2 regions of the Cellulophaga sp. RHA_52 genome follow, and region 1 is predicted to be linked to the other one. Evidence: riboswitches for the same ligand, from Rfam matches in the RefSeq annotation. Region 1 holds a riboswitch; the other holds the start of a gene.
What was found. A riboswitch is a leader RNA that binds a small molecule or an ion and turns the genes downstream of it on or off. The one in region 1 is predicted to bind S-adenosylmethionine.
Positions count from the first base shown of each region.

Region 2: linked by a shared signal. The riboswitch ahead of JM80_RS12605 (Na+/H+ antiporter NhaC family protein) and the one ahead of JM80_RS00675 (O-acetylhomoserine aminocarboxypropyltransferase/cysteine synthase family protein) in region 1 are both predicted to bind S-adenosylmethionine.

Region 1 covers NZ_VIRZ01000001.1:146,544-158,845, forward strand. The annotation lists gene JM80_RS00650 (phosphoadenosine phosphosulfate reductase family protein) at 1-338, opposite strand, end outside; gene JM80_RS00655 (DUF2061 domain-containing protein) at 357-620, opposite strand; gene JM80_RS00660 (Rrf2 family transcriptional regulator) at 833-1,240, opposite strand; gene JM80_RS00665 (PLP-dependent aspartate aminotransferase family protein) at 1,351-2,514, opposite strand; gene thrA (bifunctional aspartate kinase/homoserine dehydrogenase I) at 2,639-6,022, opposite strand; gene JM80_RS00675 (O-acetylhomoserine aminocarboxypropyltransferase/cysteine synthase family protein) at 6,088-7,377, opposite strand; SAM riboswitch class I at 7,513-7,626, opposite strand; gene metK (methionine adenosyltransferase) at 7,956-9,212, opposite strand; gene JM80_RS00685 (carboxypeptidase-like regulatory domain-containing protein) at 9,489-12,257, opposite strand; gene JM80_RS00690 (GLPGLI family protein) at 12,287-12,302, opposite strand, start outside.
Region 2 covers NZ_VIRZ01000001.1:2,826,546-2,838,847, forward strand. The annotation lists gene JM80_RS12540 (L-dopachrome tautomerase-related protein) at 1-361, opposite strand, end outside; gene JM80_RS12545 (DUF4437 domain-containing protein) at 361-1,194, opposite strand; gene JM80_RS12550 (cupin domain-containing protein) at 1,227-1,700, opposite strand; gene JM80_RS12555 (zinc-binding alcohol dehydrogenase family protein) at 1,728-2,735, opposite strand; gene JM80_RS12560 (NAD(P)H-dependent oxidoreductase) at 2,744-3,418, opposite strand; gene JM80_RS12565 (alpha-ketoglutarate-dependent dioxygenase AlkB) at 3,633-4,262, opposite strand; gene JM80_RS12570 (AraC family transcriptional regulator) at 4,427-5,323, shown strand; gene JM80_RS12575 (Hsp20/alpha crystallin family protein) at 5,445-5,921, shown strand; gene JM80_RS12580 (hypothetical protein) at 5,989-6,456, shown strand; gene JM80_RS12585 (T9SS type A sorting domain-containing protein) at 6,511-7,938, opposite strand; gene JM80_RS12590 (hypothetical protein) at 8,321-8,941, opposite strand; gene JM80_RS12595 (phosphatase PAP2 family protein) at 9,081-9,650, opposite strand; gene JM80_RS12600 (DUF1853 family protein) at 9,731-10,543, shown strand; SAM-I-IV-variant riboswitch at 10,597-10,697, shown strand; gene JM80_RS12605 (Na+/H+ antiporter NhaC family protein) at 10,748-12,064, shown strand; gene JM80_RS12610 (DMT family transporter) at 12,110-12,302, shown strand, end outside.

The DNA.
Region 1 (12,302 bases):
TGTTTTGGATCTTCTATAGATGGTATTCCCATTACAGCATCTCTGTGTGCACTTGTTTGTAAAGGCACATATAGTTTTACGTTTAAATCTAGTGTAGAAATTAACTCTTCTGCATGTTTATAGGTATTTGGTGTATTATAACCAGTGTCACACCAAATAACAGGAATATCTTTTTTAATTGCTGTTACTGCATTTAGTATAGCAACCTCATAAGGTCTAAAATTGGTGGTTATTACAGCATTTTTTGCATATTCTACAGCCCAAGAAATTATTTCTTCTGGCGGAATACCTCTAAACTGAGCATTTAAATTTTTTATGATATCTTCTGTAAAACTCATCTTTACTATACTTATATGTTATTTACCCCACTTAATTGAATTCCAAACACGTTCGTGAAAAAAATACAATACCATTTTTGTAACTAATTCTATTAAACCTATAGAGAATGCTAATTTTAAAGTTCCTGTAACAAACCAAGAAATTAAAACAGTGTCTATTGTACCCACTACTCTCCAGCTAATAGACTTTACTATGCTCCTTTTAGGACTCTCTGACTGTTTGTCTGACTTGTAACTTCCTTTAGAAGTTTCTTTATTTAAAATCAATTGATCAGCAATCATTTACTTAATTTTTAATACCCTATTTAATTAGTAGGAATTACAAATGTAAAACTTTTAATGATAGTAACTGTTAAAAAACGCATAAATCCTATGGTTTTAGTAGATTAATAAAAAATAAGAAGTTTTTTTGATGAATATGAAGTATCTGTAACAGAACACAATAGAATAATTGCGTTGTTATACAGTTAAAAACAAAAAAAGAATGTAGACTTTTAAATAAGGTTACTAAGAGTGGTGTTTTTATAGATTTCTAAAGCACTGTCTCTTACTTTTAGCATTAGCTTGTGAACAGAACAAGTACCCTCATCTGGGCAGTCGTCACACTTTTCATAAAAATTTAAACTTACACAAGGTACCATTGCAATAGGCCCTTCTAACACTCTAATAACATCTGTCATTAAAATTTCTGATGGCTCTTTAATTAAGTAATAACCACCACCTTTGCCTTTTTTAGAAGACAAAACTCCTGTTCTACGAAGCATTAATAAAATACTCTCTAAAAATTTTTGAGATATGTTATTTTGTTGCGCAATTTCTCCAATAGGAACCGGATTCCTATCTTCTTTTTGAGCTAAATAAGTTAAGGCCTTAAGCCCGTATTTGGTTTTTTTGGATAGCATAGTACAAAGATAGGCAAAATTGGGATTTAAAAAAGTGCTGATTTTAAGCTAACTATTTTTAAATTAAACCCTTATTATAAAAGCTTAAATATATACTTTATTACTACAACTTACCCCAATGCTTGCTTTATATCTGCAATAATATCATCTATATGTTCTAAACCTACAGAAACTCTAACCGTACCATCTGTAATGCCCACAGCTACTCTATCTTCTGCCGCAAGTTTACTATGCGTTGTAGATGCTGGGTGAGTTACAATACTTCTAGAATCACCTAGGTTTGCAGAAAGCGATAACAACTTAATTGCATTAAAAAATTCTTGGCCTGCTTGCAAACCTCCTTTTACTTCAAAAGCAACAATGCAACCGCCAGCTTTCATTTGTTTTTTAGCTACTTTGTATTGTGGGTGCGACTTTAAAAAAGGGTATTTTACCCAGTTTACTTTTGGGTGCGCCTCTAAATATTCGGCTAACTTCAATGCATTTTCAGAATGCCTGTCTACTCTTATTGCTAACGTTTCTAAGCTTTTAGACAATACCCACGCGTTAAAAGGAGATAATGCAGGCCCTGATATTCTAGAAAAACGATAAACCTTATCTATTAAATCTGCACTACCAACCGTTATACCTGCTAAAACACGACCTTGACCATCTATTAATTTTGTCCCAGAATGTATCACCAAATCTGCACCAAACTTTATAGGTTGTTGTAAATAGGGCGATGCAAAACAGTTATCAATAATTAAAATAAGATTGTGTTTTTCTGCAATAGCACCTAGTACTTCTAAATCTAAAATATCTACAGCCGGATTAGTAGGTGACTCGGCATATAAAATTTTAGTTTTTGGAGTGATTAAAGCCTCAATACCTTCTAAATTATGAGCGTCAAAATAACTTGTGGTCACGTTCCATTTGGGGAAAAAGTTAACAAATAAACTATGTGTAGAGCCAAATATACTTTTAGATGATATAATATGATCTCCACTCTCTACTAACGCAGCAAAAGTTGAAAACACAGCAGCCATACCAGAAGCAAAAGCAAAGCCAGCCTCGGCTCCTTCCATTTTGCATATTTTTTCTATAAATTCTGACGTATTAGGATTAGAATATCTAGAGTAGATATTTCTATCTTTTTCCTCTGCAAAAGATGCACGCATATCTTCTGCATCCTCAAAAACGTAACTAGATGTTAAGTATAAAGGTGCCGAATGCTCTAAAAACTGAGAGCGCTCTATTTGTGTACGTATTGCGTTAGTTTCAAATTTATTATCCATAGTATTTCTTTTATTCTTGACTATCTGCTATTAGCCATTAGCGCTATATTCTTTTTTCTTTACTCTATTCTCTATGTTCTATTTTCTTACCCCTTCTCTCTTATCTCCAGTTTCTATACAAAGCCTATCCTTTCTCGGCTATTCTTAAAATATCTCCAAAAACACCTCTTGCGGTTACGGCGGCTCCTGCTCCTGCACCTTGTATTACTAATGGATTTTCACCATAAGACTCGGTATAAATTTCGATAATAGAATCTGATCCTTTTACTTGTCCTAATGCACTTTCTTTAGGAACAGACACTAATTTTACATCTAAAATTCCTTTTTCTTCTTGAAGATTACCGTGCAAATCACCAACATAACGCAGAACGTGATTTGGTTTTTGGTCTGCCTTAATTTTAGAAAATGCCGTATCTAAAGCATCAGACTGACTTAAAAATTCTGTTTTGCTTCCTTCTCTTAATACTTCCGGAATTAAATTTTGAATATTAATATCTGCAAATTCATTACTTAACTCTAACTCACGTGCTAAAATCAATAATTTTCTACCAACATCATTACCACATAAATCTTCACGCGGGTCTGGCTCAGTGTATCCATTTTCCATAGCCTCTTTTAAAACTGTAGAAAAAGGTACATCTGCTTCAGAATACGTATTAAAAATATAGCTTAAGGATCCGGAGAACACCCCTTTAATTCTAGTAATATTTTCACCCGACAAGTGCAATAACTTAATAGTATCTATTAAAGGTAAACCTGCACCAACATTAGTCTCATACAAATATTGTTTCTGATTTTTAGCTAATATGTCTCTAAGGTTTTTATAATAATCAAAACCTAAAGTATTTGCTATTTTGTTAGACGATACTAGATCAAATCCATTTTCTACCAAATCAACATAATTAGCCACAAAATCCTCATTTGCAGTATTATCTATAGCTATTAAATTTTCTAAATGATGTTTTTCTGCATACTCAAAAATATCTGTAAGCTCATAGGATTTTCCTTTTTCATTTAACGTAGTAGGCCAATCTTTTCCAATTCCTTTTTTACTTAGTAGTACTTTTTTAGAGTTAGCAACGGCAAAAACATTAAGGTTAATTCCTTTACGTTCTTCTATGGCTTTAGCAGATTTTAATAACTGTTCTATTAATGTACCACCAACAGTACCGTGACCAAAAATAGCTATGTTTACTTTTTTAGCAACACCAAATATTTGTCCGTGCATTACATTTAAAGCCTTGTGCAAACTAGCTTTTTTAACCACTAAACTCACGTTTTTACCAGACACCGTATTATTAAACAATAATGGTACAATTTGGTTTTTTATTAATGCATTGTATGGTTTATGAAACGTACTTAAATCCTGACCAACAATAGATATTACAGAAACATCTTTTTGCACTGTAATTAGATTGATGTCTTTAGAATAAAAATCTGATGCAAACTCGCGCTCTAAAACCTGTTTTGCCTTATCTGCACTTACAGCATCTACCACCAAACCAATACCACGTTCTGATGAACCTTGGGAAATAATACTAACACTAATTTTTTCATCGCCAAGTGATTTAAATATACGTGCATCTATACCAGCCTTACCTAACAAACCACGGCCCTCTAAGTTTACAAGAGCAACATTTTCTATCACAGAAAGTGATTTTATACCCTCTTTGGTTGTTTTTGCGCTAATTAATGTTCCCTCATTATCACCATTAAATGTATTTAAAATACGTAACGGAATATTTTTTTCTAATAAAGGAATTATGGTTTTTGCGTGTAAAATAGTTGCTCCAAAATTTGCCAGTTCATTAGCCTCTGAATAGCTTAATTGTTCTATACGTTTTGCATCAGAAACATAATCTGGATTAGCGGTAAAAATACCATCTACGTGTGTATAACTCTGTAACTCTACAGCATTTAAAAAGTTAGCAAATAAAGAGGCAGAATAGTTACTACCGTTTCTGCCTAAAGTTGTTGTTTTACCATCTTCTGTAGACCCAATAAAACCTGTAATAACAGGTACAACATTACTAGCTAAACTAGAAATTAATTTTTGTGTTTTAGCTTTAGACTCCTCCTCTAACACGTTTGCATTTCCAAAATTGGCATCAGTTTTTACTATTTTTCTAGAATCTATAAATTCAGCTTTTACACCTTCTTTAGCAAGTGCTTTTACAACATATTGTGCAGAAAGCAACTCTCCGTATGCCAAAACTTGATCTTTAATTTTTAAGCTATAATCACCCAACAAGGCAACACCTTCTAAAATTTGCAAAATTTCTGTGTATACCTCAGAAAAATTTAACGCTAAACTATTTTGCTGATATGCTTTAAACTCATTAAAAGCTAGAGTATACTCTTCTCCCCTTGCTGCTAAATCCAACAATTGTTCTAATACATTTGTAGATTCTCCGCGAGCAGAAACCACAACCGCTATATTTTCAGAATTAGCAACTTTAGAAGCTATTTTAGTAACTACGTTAGATACACCTTCTCCGTTAGCTAAAGACTTACCTCCAAACTTAATTACCTTAAGTTCTTCTCGTTTTTTATGATCATTAAAAATACCATTTAGCAATTGCTCTAACTGATCAAACTCTATTAAAAACGCATCATGACCATGTAGTGAGTGTATTTCACCATAGGTAACATTACTATTAGCTTGTGCCAGTTGTTTAAAGGTATCTTTATTTTCTTTGGCTGTAAAAAACAAATCAGAATCTACACCTACAATATGTATAGATGTGTTGCTATTTTGCAGGTTAATAAAAGCCTCATTACCATCTCTAGTAATATCTATGGTTTTTAACAACTGGTTCATTAACTTATATGCAGATAATTGAAAACGCTCTTGCAATTTTTTACCGTGGTGGGTTAGCCAACTTTCCACATTAAATAACTGTTGTTCTTCATTTGTGCTTCGGTTAAAACGAGCCTTAAAAGATTCTGGTGTACGGTAGCATAACATTGCGTGCATACGGGCATCATGTACAGGTTGCTTAGAGTTTACCAAAAACTGTTCTTGAATTTGACAGTTTGCAATAAGCCAGTCTGTAGATTTCCAATCTGATGCAACCGGAATTAAATGCTGAGTTAACTTTGGATTTAGTGCAGCCATCTCCCAGGCAATACCACCTCCTAAAGAACCTCCTATTATTGCAAAAAGCGAATTTATATTTAGTTCTTTTAATCCTAATAAAAACAAATGAGCAATATCTTTAGCTACAAAATCTTTATAGTTTTCTATAATAAAGCCATCAAAACCATTACCAGGAATATTAAAAGACAATACCGTATATTTTATGGTGTCTATACATTTGTCTTCACCTATTAGTGTAGACCACCAGCCATCTTCACCAGAAACATTAGAGCTACCTGTTAAAGCGTGATTTACAAGTACAATTGGCGCGGTGTGCAATTCTGCTCCAAATACCTGATATGACAAGTCTATATCTTGTGTGCTACCACTTAGCGTTGTATATTTTTTTAGTTTGATATGATGCAACATAGTAAGCTGTTTTAACCTAAATAATTATTAGGTTATTTGTAATTTATTTTGAGAACGTAAGTTTATTAAGCTGTAACTGTAGATATAGCTTTAAAAGCCTCTTCTAAGTCTAACTTTAAATCTTCTATACCCTCTAAACCAACAGACAAACGAATTAAATCTTGACCAACACCTGCAGACTCTTGCTGCTCTGCTGTTAATTGTTGATGCGTTGTACTTGCTGGGTGAATTATTAAAGATTTTGTATCTCCTATGTTTGCTAAAAGAGAGAATATTTTAGTGGCATCTGTTAGTTTTTTAGCAGCTTCAAAGCCACCTTTTACACCAAATGTAACTAAGCCACTTTGACCTTTTGGTAAGTACTCCTTAGCTAAGTCATAGTATTTATTGCTTTTTAACCCTGGATAGTTTACCCAAGCAACCTCATCTCTACCCTCTAACCAAGTAGCCAATTCTAATGCGTTTGCACTATGTTGTTTTATACGCACTGGTAAAGTTTCTAAACCTTGTATAATTTGGAATGCATTAAACGGACTTAAAGCTCCTCCGAAATCTCTTAAACCTTCTAAAATTAATTTATACGTAAATGCAGCATTACCAAGAGCCTCACTATACACCAAACCGTGGTACCCGGCAGATGGTTCTGTAAACTCTGGGAACTTTCCACTTGTCCAGTCAAAAGTACCTGCGTCTACAATTGCACCTCCTAAAGAAGTTCCTTGTCCGCCTATGTATTTTGTTAGCGAGTGTATTACCAAGTTTGCACCGTGCTCTATTGGGTTTAATAATGCTGGTGATGCTACTGTATTGTCTACAATAAATGGCACTTGTGCTGCTTTTGCTTCTTTAGAAATTGCTTTTAAGTCTAAAACATCTAGCTTAGGATTTCCTAATGACTCTACAAAAAATGCTCTTGTATTTTCTTGCACTGCTTTACCAAAACTCTCTGGATTAGATGCATCTACAAAAGTAGTTGTAATACCTAATCTTGGTAAGGTTACATTTAACAAATTAAATGTACCACCGTACAAACTGCTAGATGCTACAATGTGGTCTCCTGCTCTTAAAAGCGTTAATAAACCTGTAGAAATTGCTGCTGTACCAGATGCAAATACTACTGCTCCTACACCACCCTCTGCTGCTGCTAGTCTGTCTTGTAATATTTGATTTGTTGGATTATTTAAACGCGTGTAAATAAATCCTAATTCTGATAAAGAAAATAAGTTTGCTGCGTGGTCTGTATCTTTAAAAACATAAGACGACGTTTGATAAATAGGCACTGCTCTTGTACCTGCTGTTTCTGATGGAGTGTGACCTGCGTGTAATGCGTTTGTTGCTAATTTTTGAGTACTCATAATTTTGTTTTTTATAGTTTAAATTGAAAAAATAAAAAAGCCAAAACCGCGTCTTGCCGACTTTGCAAGATGGTTTAAAATTAAATGAGTTAAAAAGAAATTGGAAATTTGCTTTGTGTAAATAAAAAGCTTGTTTCGTTATCTGCCTATAGTACCGATGTACTTGGTAGAATTTAGCACCTTCTTTGTATGAACAAAGGGTTGCTAAGGCTTCATTGGGTCTAATCCCTCCGCCTTTCTTGATAACTATTCAATAAGTGTTTTGAACTTTGAGCTACAAATATATGTTCAGAAAAATTTAATATCCTAATCTTTTTTGAAAAAATATTGATTTTAACCTTTTTAACAAGCTTAAATAACAGAAACACAATAATTGTTTGTTTTTGTAACGATTTTTTAAATTAAAACTTTATTTGTGTTAGGGATTGTAGTGAAAATCCTTTTTTATTTTTCTTAAAAAAGATTGCAACAAAAAGCCCGACCCTTGTGGTAACACCCAAATAAATAGCTAAATATTAAACACAAAAAAAGTGCTTTACCGTTACAGCAAAGCACTTATATATTATTAAAAACTTATTTTAAAGGTTAAAAGCGGTTTTTACTGCGCTTACCATATCTAGTTTTTCCCAAGTAAAAAGTTCTACTTCTTTCTCTACCTTACCATTGTATGGAGACTCAAAAACTTTTGTGATTGTTTTTGGTTCTTTCCCCATATGACCATAAGCTGCGGTTTCTAAATAAATAGGGTTTCTTAGCTTTAAACGGTCTTCTATGGCAAACGGGCGCATATCAAAAATTTGCGCTACTATTTTGGCAATTTCTCCGTCTGTTAAATTTACTTTTGCAGTACCGTATGTGTCTACATAAATAGAAGTTGGCTCTACTACACCAATGGCGTAACTTACTTGTACCAAAATCTCATCTGCAATACCTGCTGCTACTAAATTTTTAGCTGCGTGCCTTGCTGCATATGCTGCACTACGGTCTACTTTACTTGGATCTTTACCACTAAATGCACCACCACCATGGGCGCCTTTACCACCGTAGGTATCTACTATAATTTTACGTCCTGTAAGACCTGTGTCTCCGTGTGGACCACCAATTACAAATTTACCTGTTGGGTTAATGTGGTACTGTATTTTGCTTGTAAATAATGCTTGTACCTTCTCTGGAAATTGCGCTATTACTTTAGGCATTAAAATAGAGATAATATCTGATTTTATTTGCGCTAACATTTTTTCATCATTAGCATCAAAATCGTCATGCTGTGTAGACACAACAATAGTATCTATACGCTGTGGCACGTTATCGTCTGAATATTCTATAGTTACTTGCGCCTTAGCATCTGGGCGTAAATAAGAGATTTGTTTACCCTCTCTACGCAATGCGGCAAGTTCTTGTAATATTTTATGCGAAATATCTAATGCCAGTGGCATATAGTTTTCTGTTTCTTTGCTAGCGTAACCAAACATCATACCTTGGTCCCCTGCTCCTTGCTCTTCTTTAGAGCCACGGTCTACACCTTGGTTAATGTCTTGTGACTGCTCATGAATTAATGAGATAACACCACAAGAATCTCCACTAAACTGGTAAGCTCCTTTTGTGTAACCAATGTTATTAATTACCTCACGTGCTATGTTTTGCAAGTCTACATAGGTATTGCTTTTTACCTCACCTGCAAGTACTACTTGCCCAGTTGTAACTAGGGTTTCACAAGCTACTTTACTTTCTGGATCAAAAGCTAAAAAATTGTCTAATAATGCATCACTAATTTGATCTGCAATTTTATCTGGATGTCCTTCACTTACAGATTCTGATGTGAATAAATATGCCATAATATTGTGCTTCTATTGTTAGTAGAGGAATGGTAAGTTAGATTGCAAAAAAACAGGAAAAGGCGTCAAAAAAAATTAACTAAATCTGTTTTAGCATTTTTTGTAATACTGAGAATCAGTATATGAGGTTGCAATCAGTCAAATCCTTCCTCTTAAATTAGATTGCAAAAGTATAAAATTAGATTGGTTCTAAAATAGTTTTAACGAAAAAATAAGAGGCTACAGTTACAAATTAATTTGCAATCCATAGCCTCTATATAAACAAACAATGCTGTATTACAGGTTGTACCTTACTTTTAAGGTTACATATCTAGGTTGTATAAAATACTCACTTGTGCTAACAAACAAAGTATTATCACTATCCTGATTTAAAGATTCTGTATTAAATAAGTTAGTTACTCCTAAAATATACTCCCATTTGCTATCCTTTTTTTGATAACCTAAGGTAGCATCCATAAAAGAATATGTATTTAAACTTTCTATCTCGTTTTTGTAATTGTAATAAGAGTAGTCTGCATTAAAAATAAAATCTCTTAAAAAAGTAGCATCTAGTTTTACGCTTGGTTGATGTGTATAATATTTTATACTAGAGCCATTTGGCTGCTCATAATTGTTCACCGCTAGGTTGTATCCAAACTCTATATTTGGCGCATTTAAAAAACGCGTTCCTAAGCTACCTCTGTAAGTAGTTGTAAAAGACTCGTTAATTGCCTGTTCATTATCTACTATTTGGTTAAACTTAGAATAATTCATAGTTGCTCCTAAACCAGCTTTTATTTTACCAAAAGTACGCTCAAAAGATCCGTTTGCAGAAAAGGTCTCGTCTGCAAAGTTAGAGTTAAATGGAGACGATATTCTGTTAGATGTTTGTATAAACTCTTCATCTGATGTTGCAGGATAATCTGGATTAGGGTAATTTAAGAAGTCTGAGATGTTACGTACTTGGTCTACCCTTTTGTTATATGATAATGATGCTCTAATATTACTAAAATTAAACATATTAAAATTGTTATAACGCAATGTTAAGTTGTGAGACAATGCACTTTCTAAATCTCTGTTACCCTGAAAAAGAGAATTGTAATTGTTCATTACAAAAGAAGATGCAAACTGGTTAACATCAGAAAAACTTGTCATCATTCTGTAATTAAAGTTAATATCTTCACTCTTTTTAATTTGTAATCTTGTATTAAAACTTGGTAATAAACGTACAAAATCATCTGTAACAGTAGATCCTAATTGTTCATTTTTTGTAGTGTAATTGTGTACAGATACACCTGGTGTAAAGGTAAATGCACCAGCTTTTACTCTATACTCAAAGGCCATATAAATATCACTAAAGTTATACTTAACATCATTCTCTACAGAGCTCACTGCATCATCTAAGCCATATTTTGCTCCACTATCTAGTATCTGAAAAATTTCTGAATTAAATTTTTGTGTACTTAATAGAGAACCAAGTGTAAACTTTACATTACTCTTATCTCCTGTAATATACCAGTAATCTATTTTTGCATCTAGCTTATTGGTTTTTACCATTTTGTCTTGCACAACATCATAACCATCTTGGGCTTGGTCCATACCTAAAACCTCATCTAACCTGAATTGATCACTCTGTGCTAAAGCAGCATTATAAAAAGGATCTTCTTCTTGAATTAAATACTGTGCCTCTACTGCAAAAATATTTTTAGCATTTAATGTGTAATAGTAATTAGCGTTTTGATTAATGCTGTAAGGATCTTGCTTTTGAACCTCATCTATATTACCCGTTAAATTAGAGAATAAATCTTGCACTTCTTTTTGACTAGATATTCTTCCAAAAATATCATAATCAAAATGGTTATCTGCATTTGGTTTGTAACTAGAACTTAATTTAATAAGAGCCAAATCACTCCTTTGGTTTGTAACACTCTCTGTAAGTTCATCTGGAGATGGTTGGCTACCATCTGCATTAGCCTTATATTGTCTAAATGTATTTTGTTGCATATCTGTAACATTACCAGAATAAATTGCAAAACCACTTAAATCCCACGTTTTTTTTGGTGAATAACTAAAGTTAGCTGCACCAAACTTAGAACTAATTTCTTGAGCTCTATTGTTTTGTAATGTTAAAAAACCCATATCACTAGAACCTACATTAAAGCTTGTACCAGTGTTAGCACTACCGCCATTACCAAAACCACCCGTAAATCTAAAATAGTCTCTACGTGTAAATGGCACCTCGCCAATATTGTTAAAATTGGTAATTAAGTTTATACTATAATTAGGGTTGTAATAAAATAATTTAGGGTGCGCAATATAACGTTCCTCATTACCAACGCCTGCTGTAATTTCTCCAAACCAAAAATTCTTTTTACCTTCTTTTAGTTTTATGTTAATTGCGTAATTGTCTTGATTATCTGTTACACCTTTTAATTGTCCAACCTCATTATAGTTTTTTAAAACCTGAATTTTATCTAATGCATTTGCAGGTATATTTTTAGATGCCAATTTACTATCGCCATCAAAAAAGTCTTTACCTTCTACCATTACTTTACCTACAGACTGCCCTTCTACTTCAATTTCCCCATCATCATTAACCTCTACACCTGGTAAATTTTTAAGAACATCTTCAAGCTTTTTTTCTGTACCAGTAGCAAAAGAATCTGCGTTATACTCTATAGTATCACCTTTTACGTTTACAGGCATCTCATACGTAATTTCTACACCGTCTAAACTTTCTGCTTCATCTAACAATGTAAAATCTCTTTTTACATCTACCTCCTTAGTTTCTAAAACAATTTCTCTTGTTTTAAATCCCAAGTAACTTACTTTAATGTTGTACTTAGAGTTTTCATTTACATTCATTTTGTAAATACCTTTTTCATTGGTAATTCCAAAACCATCTAACGCTTTAGTTTCTGCATTAATAGCTACTACATTAGCCATCTCTAAAGGGTTATTAAGGCTATCCTTAACAACACCAGTAATTGTTATTTTTTGTGCCTGTACAGCTCCAGTTATAGTAATACATACCATAACCATAAAAAACTTTATGAATTTGCTCATTGTAAATTTGTATTATTTTTTGATAAAAATTAACGACCTCTTCCT
Region 2 (12,302 bases), 2.7 Mb from region 1:
CAATTTTTGGCGTTACATTGTTACGTTGCGCCATATCTATCATCCAGATAACACCATTTTCATCATTACGGATTCCTAAAACATTGCTCAAGTAATTATCATCGGTTTCTCGTGGTGTATTCCATTCTAAATTAGGAAAAGGCGTTGTCGTATTCGTTTTTTTATCAAATTTCACTACTCTTATTTCCGGAGAAAAAAATGGATGGTGACTATAAACCAAATCTCCTGAATTAGTAAATGTGATATTACCAACTGCTTGGTCTACGGTTGCGTATATTTCTAATTCTGCTAAAGTATTTTGAGCCTGTGTAACCATAATTGAAATGATTAAACTTAATACTAAACTTGCCTTTTTCTTCATTACTTCACTTCAAAATTACCGTTACTTCTTATGTAAATAACTGTTTCTTTTTCTGTTGTAATTTTTGATGTAGCACCTTTTTTAGCTCCAAAATAAGAACCAGGCTGCAACTCATTTTTAGCATCTTTTTTAGAAAACTGATGAGTTATACCACCAGAAATAACTACTGCTCTAAAGTTTGGACTCAAATTTTTAATGCTACCACTAAAACCAGCTGGTAATTTTAAAAGTGTTGCACGCAATTGGTTTTCCTCGTGACTACCCCATAAAAAGGCAGTTTGCACATTACTCTTTTCTTTTACCCACTTAATATCTTTTGCATTTAGCCAAACCATATTGGTTTTGTCTACATTAATAGGTCTTTCACCATTATCAAAAGCTTCAGATGTTGGTTGTACCAAATAAGGACCTTCTTGAATGTCTAAAAAAGCTAAATTTTCTTGTCCATCTGCTGCAGTTATGTGTGCTTCTCCTGCTGGCTGCTGCCAATAAGATCCTGCTGGTAACCACTGTTTTTCTGCTTTTTCATCATCATTATGTAATAAACCTTGTATTACAACACCTCTATAAGTAATGTTGTGAATGTGTGGAGGCGATGAAAATCCTTTTTTAAATTTCACTAAAAAACCTGCAGGTTCATTCTTTGTACGATCTCCCCAAAGTTTTCCGGCAGCCGGACTTTTGTCTCCACGTAACGGATTTAACCAACCCCATTCTACATTGTCTGCCGTTACCACCTCATTTTCAGATTTGGCAGGATCCGTTGTTGGTGTTTGTGCACTTGTATATGCCGTTGTTCCTATTGCTAATGCAAGTAATATTGTTTTTTTCATTTTGATACTTTTTATAATGTTATAATATTCTGTTATTTACTTTTCTTTAAATAATCTGGTAATTCTTTGCTTAACCAATCTTGGCGAACAGGAACGTGAACATCTAAATCCACTGTTTTTTCCAATGCCCAAAATTCGTGCGGTACATTTTCTGGGAAAACAATTACTTCTCCGCCAGAAACAATTACAAATTCCTCTTTGCCATCAATTATGGTCTTGATTTTTACCTTACCAGACATAATGTATGTTATCTGCTCATTAGGGTGTTTATGCCAAGGAATATGTGCTCCTTTTTCCAAGTCAAAAATAGTCATTTGCCCTTTTTCACCGTGAAACCATTTTCTTTTAATGCCTTCACCTATAGACTCAGATTCCATTTCATCAAAATTGAAATGTTGCACTTTTGAAGTGGCTACAGAATCTATGGTATTTACTTGAGCATTTGCCGTAGTACTTATAAATAATGCTGTTATAGCTACTGCTACAAGTGTAATATTAATTTTCATTATAATATGTTTTTTGGCTTATCGCACTTAAAATCCTTCTAAAACAATTTTACCTTTTGCTTTACCTGTTTCTAAAAAAGCGTGCGCTTTTCTAAGATTTTCAGCATTTATAGTTCCAAAATTTTCACCTAACGTAGTTCTAATAGCTCCGTTGTCGATTAATTCAGAAGCTTTGTTCAATATATTATGCTGCTCAATCATATCTTCGGTCTGAAACATAGAGCGTGTAAACATTAACTCTATATGCGTAGAAACCGCTTTACCTTTAAAAGGCATTACATTTAGCGATTTTGGGTCATCTATAAATCCAAATTTCCCTTGAGGTTTTATCAGTTTAGCAATTTCATCTACGTGGTGTTCCGTAGCATTTAAGCTTACTACATACTCCGGAGCCGGTAAATTGTATTTCTCGAACTCTTCGCTCAATTTATTTCGGTGGTTAATAACCGTGTCTGCACCTAATTCTTTTAACCAAGACGTAGTTTCTTCACGAGAAGCCGTACCTATAATATTCAACTTGGTCAGTTTTTTAGCCAATTGCACCAAAATAGAACCTACACCACCAGCGGCACCAATTACCAAAATAGATTTGTTGGCATCGTCTTTAGATACCTCTAACCTATCAAACAACATTTCATAGGCTGTAAGTGTGGTTAATGGTAATGCAGCAGCTTCAGCATAAGATAAGCTTTGTGGTTTTTTACCAACAATACGCTCATCTACAATTTGGTATTCTGCATAACTACCTTGACGAGTAAAATCGCCTGCGTACCAAACTTCATCTCCTACATTAAACAAGGTTACATCTTCTCCAACAGCAGTTACAATTCCCGTTGCATCCCAGCCAATAACTTTCCAGTTGTCACCTTCTGCAGGCATTCCTGCACGTACCTTATAATCTGCCGGATTTACGGAAATAGCTTTTATTTCTACTAAAATATCTCTTTCTGTAGCTTTTGGAGTTTCCAATTCTACATCTTGTAAAGACTTTATATTGTCAATTGGAAGATTCTCTTTGTACCCTATTGCTTTCATAATATTTCTTATTTCCAAGTTACAATGTCCTCTAGTGGTCTTCTAGACTTAGGGAATTCAGGATCTGCTTTTCTGTATCCGAATGCAGCCATAAAAGAAATTCCATATTTATCTGTATCCACCCCGAATTTATCTCTTAATAAAGCTTCCGTATCCTCTATATGGAAACCTTCAATAGGACAAGAATCTATTCCTGTAAGTGCGGCAGCAGTCATCATATTACCTAGAGCAATGTAAGTCTGTTTTGATGACCAATCGAATAACTTTTTATCTGAATCTAAGGTAAAATCACGCTCCTGAAACTCTCTGTAAAATTTAGAGTACATTTCTACAACATCTTCCGGCATTTGTTTTACCTCTTTCATCATATGTTCAATATATGGCGCATCATGCTTTACCATAGGAGCTTTCATTGCCAAACCTAAAATGAAGTGACTAGCAGTATCTAATTTTACCGGAGCACCCCAAGCCACTGGCTTTAATAGCTCACGTAATTCCTTATCCTGAACAACGATAAAATGCCAAGGTTCAAAACCAAATGAACTTGGAGATAGATTTGCTGTTTTTAAGATGAAATTGATTTGCTCATCGGTTAATGTTTTTGATGCATCAAATTCTTTGGTAGCGTGTCTGTAGTTAAACGCGTTTAAAATATCCTCCTTTGCAATGTTTGGTGTATTCATTATATCTTTTTTTATATGTTGTTTAATTTTAAGGCAAAGATATGTAGGGTATAAAGCTATTTAATGGTACAAAAAAAGGAGAAGTAGGTACAAAAAAAGGTTAATTAGAGGTTTATTCTTAAAATATTCATAAAACAACCTAAAAAAAAGCATTTAAAGCATTAAAACGTACATTAAGTTAATGTTAAACCTTTATTAATACAAGTTTTTTTAATTAAGCAATCCACCTAAAGGTTAAATTTATTCTAGATAGAATATGTTTTTTTGTTTTAGGTATTTTATGTTTCCAATTTTCTTGTGTAGCGCCTTGCATTAACAAAAGACTACCATTTGCTAATGGAATATCTACACGTTTTAAATCTGTTCTTGATATGTGTTTTAACTGAAAAGGTCTGGTTGCACCAAAAGTAACTGAACCTATAACCGTATTTTTTCGTTGTTCTCCTTTGTAGTCTTGATGCCAGTCTACGCTATCTTTTCCGTCACGGTAATAATTAAGTAAACAGCGTGTAAATTTGATATCCACCTCTTTCTCTATACGTTCTTTAATGAAAAGTAAATCGTTATTCCACAAATGCATTTTACTTTTTGTATTCGTGTATTTAATGTCTTTGTCAACATCTCCATACCAAGCTGTTAATCTAGGATAATCTACCAATTTACCGTGAATGCTAATTTGTTCTTGCTGCCAAGGCGTATTATGAAGTAGACTTTTATACAGCTTGTTACTCTCTTCAATGCTGAAGAAATTTTCGAACAACGTAATATCCGCTCCTGGTAAATCAAAAGTAGTTTTACGGACTTCTTTAGTTGAAAATAAATTGGTTTGATTAAATAAATCCATTTAATTTTTAAAACAATATAATTATACCTTTAGCAAAGGTACTCACTTTATTATCTATTTATAAGTAATTACACAGGATAGCATTGTATAAATAAAGGTTAATATTTATACAATTTTCAAAATATATTCTATTTTAGTGCATTTAAAGCTTAATTATCTCAAAAATGCAAGTACTAGAAGCACATAAACCTTTTGAAATACAAGAAATAGAATTAACAGACTGGAAACAGCGACCTGTTAAAAATAATTTTTTTGAGTTGGTTTTAATAAAAAATGGTAAAGGAACCCAGTGTATAAACTACAACGACTATGAATATGAAAAAGGTAGTATATTTTTGTTACCACCTTTAAAATGCCATTCTTTTAATATAAAAGAGTCTACTAATTTTGTGTTTTTAAAATTTACAGATTCGTTTTTTAAAAATGTAAATAAAATGACTATAGATAGAAATGAATGGTTTAAAGAAGCATCATACATACTATCTAATTACAACCAATTGCCAGGAGATATTATTAAAAATGAAGTAGACCGCAATTATTTAGAAAATTTAATAGATATGATATTGCAAGAGTCTAGAAGTTATGGTGAAGACTCGGTTAGCTTAATAACTAGTTTTATGACTAGTATTTTAGAAATATTAATACGCAATATTAAAAACAGTACTTATTTTGAAACTCCTAACAATAATTCTGATAATAGAATTACAAAAATGCTTGCATATATAAATGAAAACATTGACAAGACGGAATTGTTAAAAGTTGAAAATTTGGCAGATGTTTTTATGATGTCACCAACCTATGTTAGTGAATATTTTAAAAAACAAGTAAAAATGTCACTAAGAGAATATATTATAAAAGGAAAGCTAAAGTTAGTAGAGATACGCTTATTAAACTCTGATTTTACACTTACAGAAATTGCTGATGAATTAGGGTTTACAGATGTTAGTCACTTATCTAAAACATTTAAACGCTACGCAGGTACTTCTATTAAAGAGTTTAAAAATAACGGAGAATATATGTTATTAAAACGAGGTTCTTGTGCACCATCTATTAGAGCTTAAAAAAGTATTTAATATTAAGATTTTTTTAATGTGTCAGTTTTATAAATTGGCATTTTTTTTGTTGTTAACTACTTACATATTAAGTATTTGATTTTTTGTTTAATTTAAAATTTTTGTAATTATGAGCAATTTAATTAATGTTCCTAAAAACGGAGGTTTAACAAGCACAAATTCACCTATTAACTTTCCTAGCTGGTCTAGAGTAATAGACGATATGTTTAATTTAGATTTACCTACTGTATTTACATCTAACTTTAATACAGGTATAACTTTGCCTAAGGTAAATATTAAGGAAACACCAGAGTCATTTTTAGTTTATATGGCTGCTCCTGGGTTAGATAAATCTAATTTTCAGGTAGAAATAGATAACCAATCTTTAACTATTTCTGCAGAAATTAAAGAGGAAGAAGAAACTAACAACCAACACTATACGCGTAGAGAGTTTGGATACTCATCTTTTAAAAGAACTTTTACACTACCAGAAACTGTTAATGACGCTAGTATAGATGCAAAGTATACAAATGGTATTTTGCATATTACCTTACCAAAAAAAGAAGAGGCAAAGCAAAAGCCTGCTAGAACAATAAATATATCTTAATTAATAATAACAGGGAGCTAACAATTAGCTTCCTGTTATTTTATAATGTCTAATTAATTTTTACACTATGAAAAAGTATTTAGCTCTAGCCCTACTAATTTGCTTAAACGTTAGTTGTAATGGGCAAAATAACAAAGAAGAAACAACGCCAAAAACGGCAGAAAAAGTTCCGCCAGGTGACTGGAAAGTGAATAAACAGTATGATGATAAGGGAAATTTAATACAGTATGATAGTATTTACTCTTGGTCATCTAGTAACACATACAACAACTTATCTGATCTAGAAAAAGACAGCTTGTTACACAGTTACAAGTCAAAGTTTTTCTCTAGTTTACACTCCTTTCCAACACCACAAGATATAGACTCTATATTTATGGATAGTTTTTTTAATGATGATTTTTTCTCTAGTGATTTTGGAGAAGATTTTATGCAGTTAGATAAAATTAGAAATAGAATGCTACAGCAACAGCAGCAATTTTTAAAAAAATATTCTTCTAAAGTTGAACCTAAAGAAAGTGAAAAAACTAAATTATAAATAAAACCCAAAACATAATTTATGTTTTGGGTTTTAAGTTAATAGAGAAAATTGTTATTTAGATATTACAATTTTTTGCTTTGTAGACTCACCATTTGCTTTGGCTAATTCTAGTACATAAATACCTTTTTCTAAAGAAGAAACATTTAGTGTACCATCTGCAACATCTTTTCTTAAAACAATTAGTCCTTGCAAATTATAAACCTTAGCCTGTACATAGTCTTTACTACTAATATTTACAACGTCTTTAGCAGGAATAGGAAATACTGCTAGCTCTTGCTTTTCTTCTTCATTAGAAGTTAAAGCTCTAGCAGAATTATTAGAAATCTCTGTATTAACAAAGTTACTAGCATTAACAGGTTTGTATACTCTAATCCAATTTACAAGTAAATTATTATTTTCAAAATTCTCTAACTCTTTATCTGTAGCAGATCTGTTAGCCTCTGCTTGCCAACTTTGGTCTTCTACATTAATAATAATATCCATTTCTTTTGTAAATCTTCTCTGGTTATTTAAATAATTAAATGGATCTATAACACTAATATTAGACTTGTTTTTTGCATCATTTAAACTAGTAGCAATATTCATTTTTTGGTATCCATTTTCTCTAACTAACTGTCCGTTAACACCAGTACTTGTTACACCAGCTGGGTATGTATATTGCCAAGTACCATCTGCTAATCTGGTTTGTACTGCAGTATCATCTAAAACACGTACCATTTGCCCGTCTACAAAATACTCTAATCTTTTAGGAGAAACCCAGTTAACACCTATTCTTACAACTCTTCCTCCCCATTGGTTAACTCCATTTTTTTGCCACCAACTATTAAAATCTGCAGGTTGGTAATCTTTAAAGTTTGGAGGCCTAATAAATACATGATGACTAAGGTGTATTTTATTTGCAAAGAAACCATTTCTATTGTCGTCTCCTGGCCCTCCATAACATTCTATAATGTCTATTTCCTGTGTGTCATCTGGGCTAAGTAGCCAAATATCCGAAGCTAATGAAGAGTTCATTACTTTTATACTAGCTTCTACAAATACAGGGAATTTTACACGCGTTTTGTTAGTTATACAACCAGCTCTTGTTTCTGGTCTAGAAATTAAATTTCCGCTAGAGCCAACAAAAGACTTGGTTGCTCCAGGGATTCTAGATGCCCAAATATTTAAATGACCTCCAGAAACAGCTACGTGGTTTTGCATCCATTTTGTTGGTCCTGGACCTTCAAAATTATTGGGAGCACCACTTGGTAAATTATGGTATTTATTATACCATTTTTTATTATTTCCTGGGCCAAAATCGGTAACATTGGTAGAAGGTAAAAATTGGTAGTTAAAATCGTCACTGGCTTGTACTTGTAATTGCCACGTTTTTCCTGATCCGGCATTTGCGGGTATAGGTATGTTATCCCAATCGTACTGAGCATTAACAAATAGCAATTGTAGAAACATAATAATTGATAGTAGGCTAATCTTTTTCATAAAAAATGTAGTTTAAATATTGATTAAATTATTTTCTTCAAAAAAATTCATATCCTGGGGAAACAGACTAAAATTATTTAATACGAAACTACTATTTAACAAGAAAAATATGATAAATATACACTAGACAAATACTCAACAGGCATATAAATAACCTATTAAAACTTATGCATTTTACCGGTAAAATAACTATATTGTTGATAAAGGTAACAGAAAATAAAATTACAAATCTATCTTATAAAATATTTTTTGTAAGAAAAAACTTTTATACACACTTACTTTGTCTATGTAATTTAGTCCTAAAAATAAAAAAGGTTGCCTATAGGAACATAGGACAACCTTTGTAAAAAAGCGGGGAACGCTTTATATTGTATATTTACTATTAGCCTTTAATGGTAAGTTCACCATTTTCATCGACCTTAAACTCAACTTCATAAAAATTAGTTACTATATTACGTCCTTCAATGGTTTCATTGTTAGGTTCTGTTACGTGTATTTCAAAATCTGAAGATATTTTATTTGTCTTAGTGTCTACTTCAACGTAGTATTCTCTAACTTGATAGTTGTCTATTTCCATTTCTTCTTCAATAAGTACAACACCTTTATTTACATTAGAAAAAATAGCATCTACATCTAGATCACTAATTTTAAGTTTACCTTGTGCATTTTTGATATGAAATTTTTTCTGAAAGGCATCATTCAAAAGCTTTTCATCTTCTAAAGTAGCTTCAGCATAATTTGTTTTTGTGGTATAACGTCTGCTAAATAATTTACCATCTTTTAAATACTTAATGGTAATGCTACCTAAATCTGAGTTTAAATCTTCTTTAGAATAAAACTCTAACCTATAAACTTCTAAATCGGCTCCAAAACTAGTCATTGCTAATTGTTTGGCTGCTTGTAAGCCTTCTAGTGTAGAAATTCTGATTGTGCCTTTATCGCTACCACAGGAAGTTATTAGCAACATAACAAGTATAAACGTAATTTTTAAAGTATTTTTCATTTTTATGTTTGATTGTTTTACACTCCAAAACTAGCCAAACAGTTACTGAGTCTTATATTAGAATATAAAAATGTTGCTATCTAATATATATTTAATTGTAATTGATATATTTTCGTTTTAAAATTACTTTAAGGAACTTCTAAGATATAAGTACTAAGGTTAGCCCAAACAATGAGCCTATAATTAAGCCTGTAACAACCTCTTTTGGTGTGTGCCTTTTTAATACAAGTCTAGACCACATTACTAAAAATGTAAATAATATAAGAACAACACCTAAACGCCTATTTACAAATATAATAGCAAGTGCTAAATATATGTTTATAGCCACGTGCATAGATATTTTTATAAGAAAATTAATTCCGAAAGAAGCTAAAAGCATAAGCGTAGCTATAGAAAAGCTAGTGCAAATGTAAACAGGCTGGTTTGTATAAAATAAAAAGAAAAGAACCAAAACCATTAGTGGTAAAGCAAATATATACAACGATCTACGCTCCCTTTTGTTAGACACATCTAAGTCTGTATATTTTCCTCTTCTTTTTCCTATATAGACCCAAGCAATTAAAACTAGAAAAAAAATGCCATAAATAAGAGATAAGGTATGGGAAAAGACTGTTTCCTTATCATTAAGATTAAAAATTAAAATTAAAAAAGGAAATAGCAACAACGGGTGTCCTAATACAGATATAAATTGAGCTATTTTAATTTTCATTTAAACCATTTATTATCACAAATATAGTTTTATTTGTAGAAATAGTTAATTAATTAGTACAAGTGTTTACTTTGTTTTAAATGACATTACAATACAAAGACATAGAGCAACAGTTTATTGGTTATGTAAATACCCCAACACTATGGGTAAGCAACAGCGTGTATGGTTTAAAACAGTTTGAATTAGAAAAAAATGATACTCCAAAATTTACTGATAAGATACCAACAAATTTAAGATTAGGAAAAAGGATAGAACGCTATGTTAGCACAGATTTTAAGCAATCTAAAGACATTACTATTTTAGCAGAAAACCTACAAATACAAAACAATAAGCTTACTATTGGTGAAATAGACTGTATTTTAATAAAAAACAAAATAGCCTATCATATAGAAATAATTTATAAATTTTACCTGTTTGATGATACGGTTGGTAGTACTGAGTTAGATTATTGGATTGGACCAAACAGAAATGATTCTCTAATTAAAAAGTTAGATAAACTTAAAGATAAGCAACTACCACTACTCTACAACACCCATACAACCCCAATAATTAAAAAGCTAAATTTAAGTTTAAATAAAATTAAACAACGTGTATTTTTTAAAGCACAACTATTTACACCTTACAAAAGAAGTGTAAAATTTAAGCAGTTAAATAAGAACTGTGTAAAAGGTTTTTATGTTAAGCATGCACAATTAGAGCAATTTAATAAGTGTAAGTTTTATATACCTAACAAAACTAATTGGCTGCAAGAAGTAAAAACACAAGTAAACTGGCTAACATATAATACATTTACTGCAGAGGTTAACACCTTAATTACTGCCAAAAAGTCTCCATTATGCTGGATAAAATTTCCTAACGGAGAATTAGAAAAGTTTTTTGTTGTTTGGTGGTAAAAAATAACAAAAAATTATGATTTTATCTCGTTGTTATGCTTTAGTTTTGCGCACTTAATTATCAAGAATCTCAAAAAAAAGAGATAGCAACCTGCAATAACGAGCAAGGTGCTAAAAAAGGATAAGCCAATACTTTGGAAAAAATGTTAATTTAACTCCTTATTATTTGTCTTTTTCTTATTGTGATTCTGCAAAACAATAAAAATGACTGCAATAAAAAATAGTACACCAAAGCTTATAGCATTATTACCCTTATTTGTATTTGTATTTACATTTTTAGGCGTAGGTATTTATCAGAACGACTTTTATGCATTACCAGCGCCTATAGCTGTTATTGCAGGTATTATAGCCGCTTTTTTATTATTTAAACAAACTATTAATGCTAAAATTAATACACTTTTAGAAGGCTGTGGAGATAGTAAAATACTAACTATGTGCCTTATATATTTGTTGGCTGGTGCATTTGCAACAATTACCAAAGAAACAGGTAGTGTAGACGCTATTGTGAGTTTAGGGTTAGATATAATTCCTATACAATACATTTATTTTGGAGTGTTTATTATTGCTGCCTTTTTATCTATATCTACAGGTACATCTGTAGGTGCCATTGTAGCTTTAACACCAATTGTTATAGGGTTTGCAGATAAAGGTGGTGCATCTTTAGCCGTGCTTTGTGGTGCACTTTTAGGTGGTGCTATGTTTGGAGATAACCTTTCTGTAATATCAGATACAACTATTGCAGCAACACAATCTTTAGGAGTTAAAATGAGCGATAAATTTAAACAAAATATAAAAATTGCATTACCAGCAGCTTTAATTACAATTGTTGTATTAATTTTTAAAGGAGCAGATTTAAATGCGCATAGTTTAGAAAATACAACCTATAATTATAACCTACTAAAAATAGTACCTTATGTATTTGTAATTGCACTATCTGTTATTGGTGTAAACGTTTTTGTTACCTTATTACTTGGTGTAATTTTAGCTGCAATAATTGGTATATTTTACGGTGACTTTACGCTAATTGAATCTACTAAGTATGCATATGCAGGATTTACGAGTATGACAGAGATTTTTTTGTTATCCTTATTGTCTGGTGGCTTAGCTGCTTTGGTTGCTAAAAATGGAGGGATAGACTATATTCTAAATAAAATAAAAACACTTATAAAGAGTAAAAAATCTGCACAATTTGGAATTGCCACACTAGTAAGTACGGTTAATATGGCTATTGCAAATAACACCGTTTCCATAATTATTTCTGGTACTATTGCCAAAACTATAAACGATGAGTATAAGTTAGACAATAAAAATACGGCTTCAATATTAGATATTTTTGCCTGTATTACACAAGGTTTGCTACCTTATGGAGCACAAGTATTAATGATTTTAAGCTTTTCTGAAGGAAAACTAACATATACAGACTTAATAAGTAATACCTGGTATTTACTTCTGTTATTTATCTATACCATAATATACATTAGTTTAAATCCGTTTAAATTGAAGAAATCTGACATAAAATAATACACAACACTCTTAAAATTTATCTAAAAAACTATCTTCGCGGCCATGTGGATGTATTTAGGCCTTTTATCGGCTTTATTTTTAGGATTGCACAATTTGTGCAAAAAACATGCTGTACAAGGCAATGAGGTTTTTCCTGTACTTTTAGGTACTATAACTGCTGGTTTTTTACTGTTACTACCTTTTTATTTAGGATCTAAATTTTATCCTGAGTTTACTAAAGAAATTGGTTTTTACA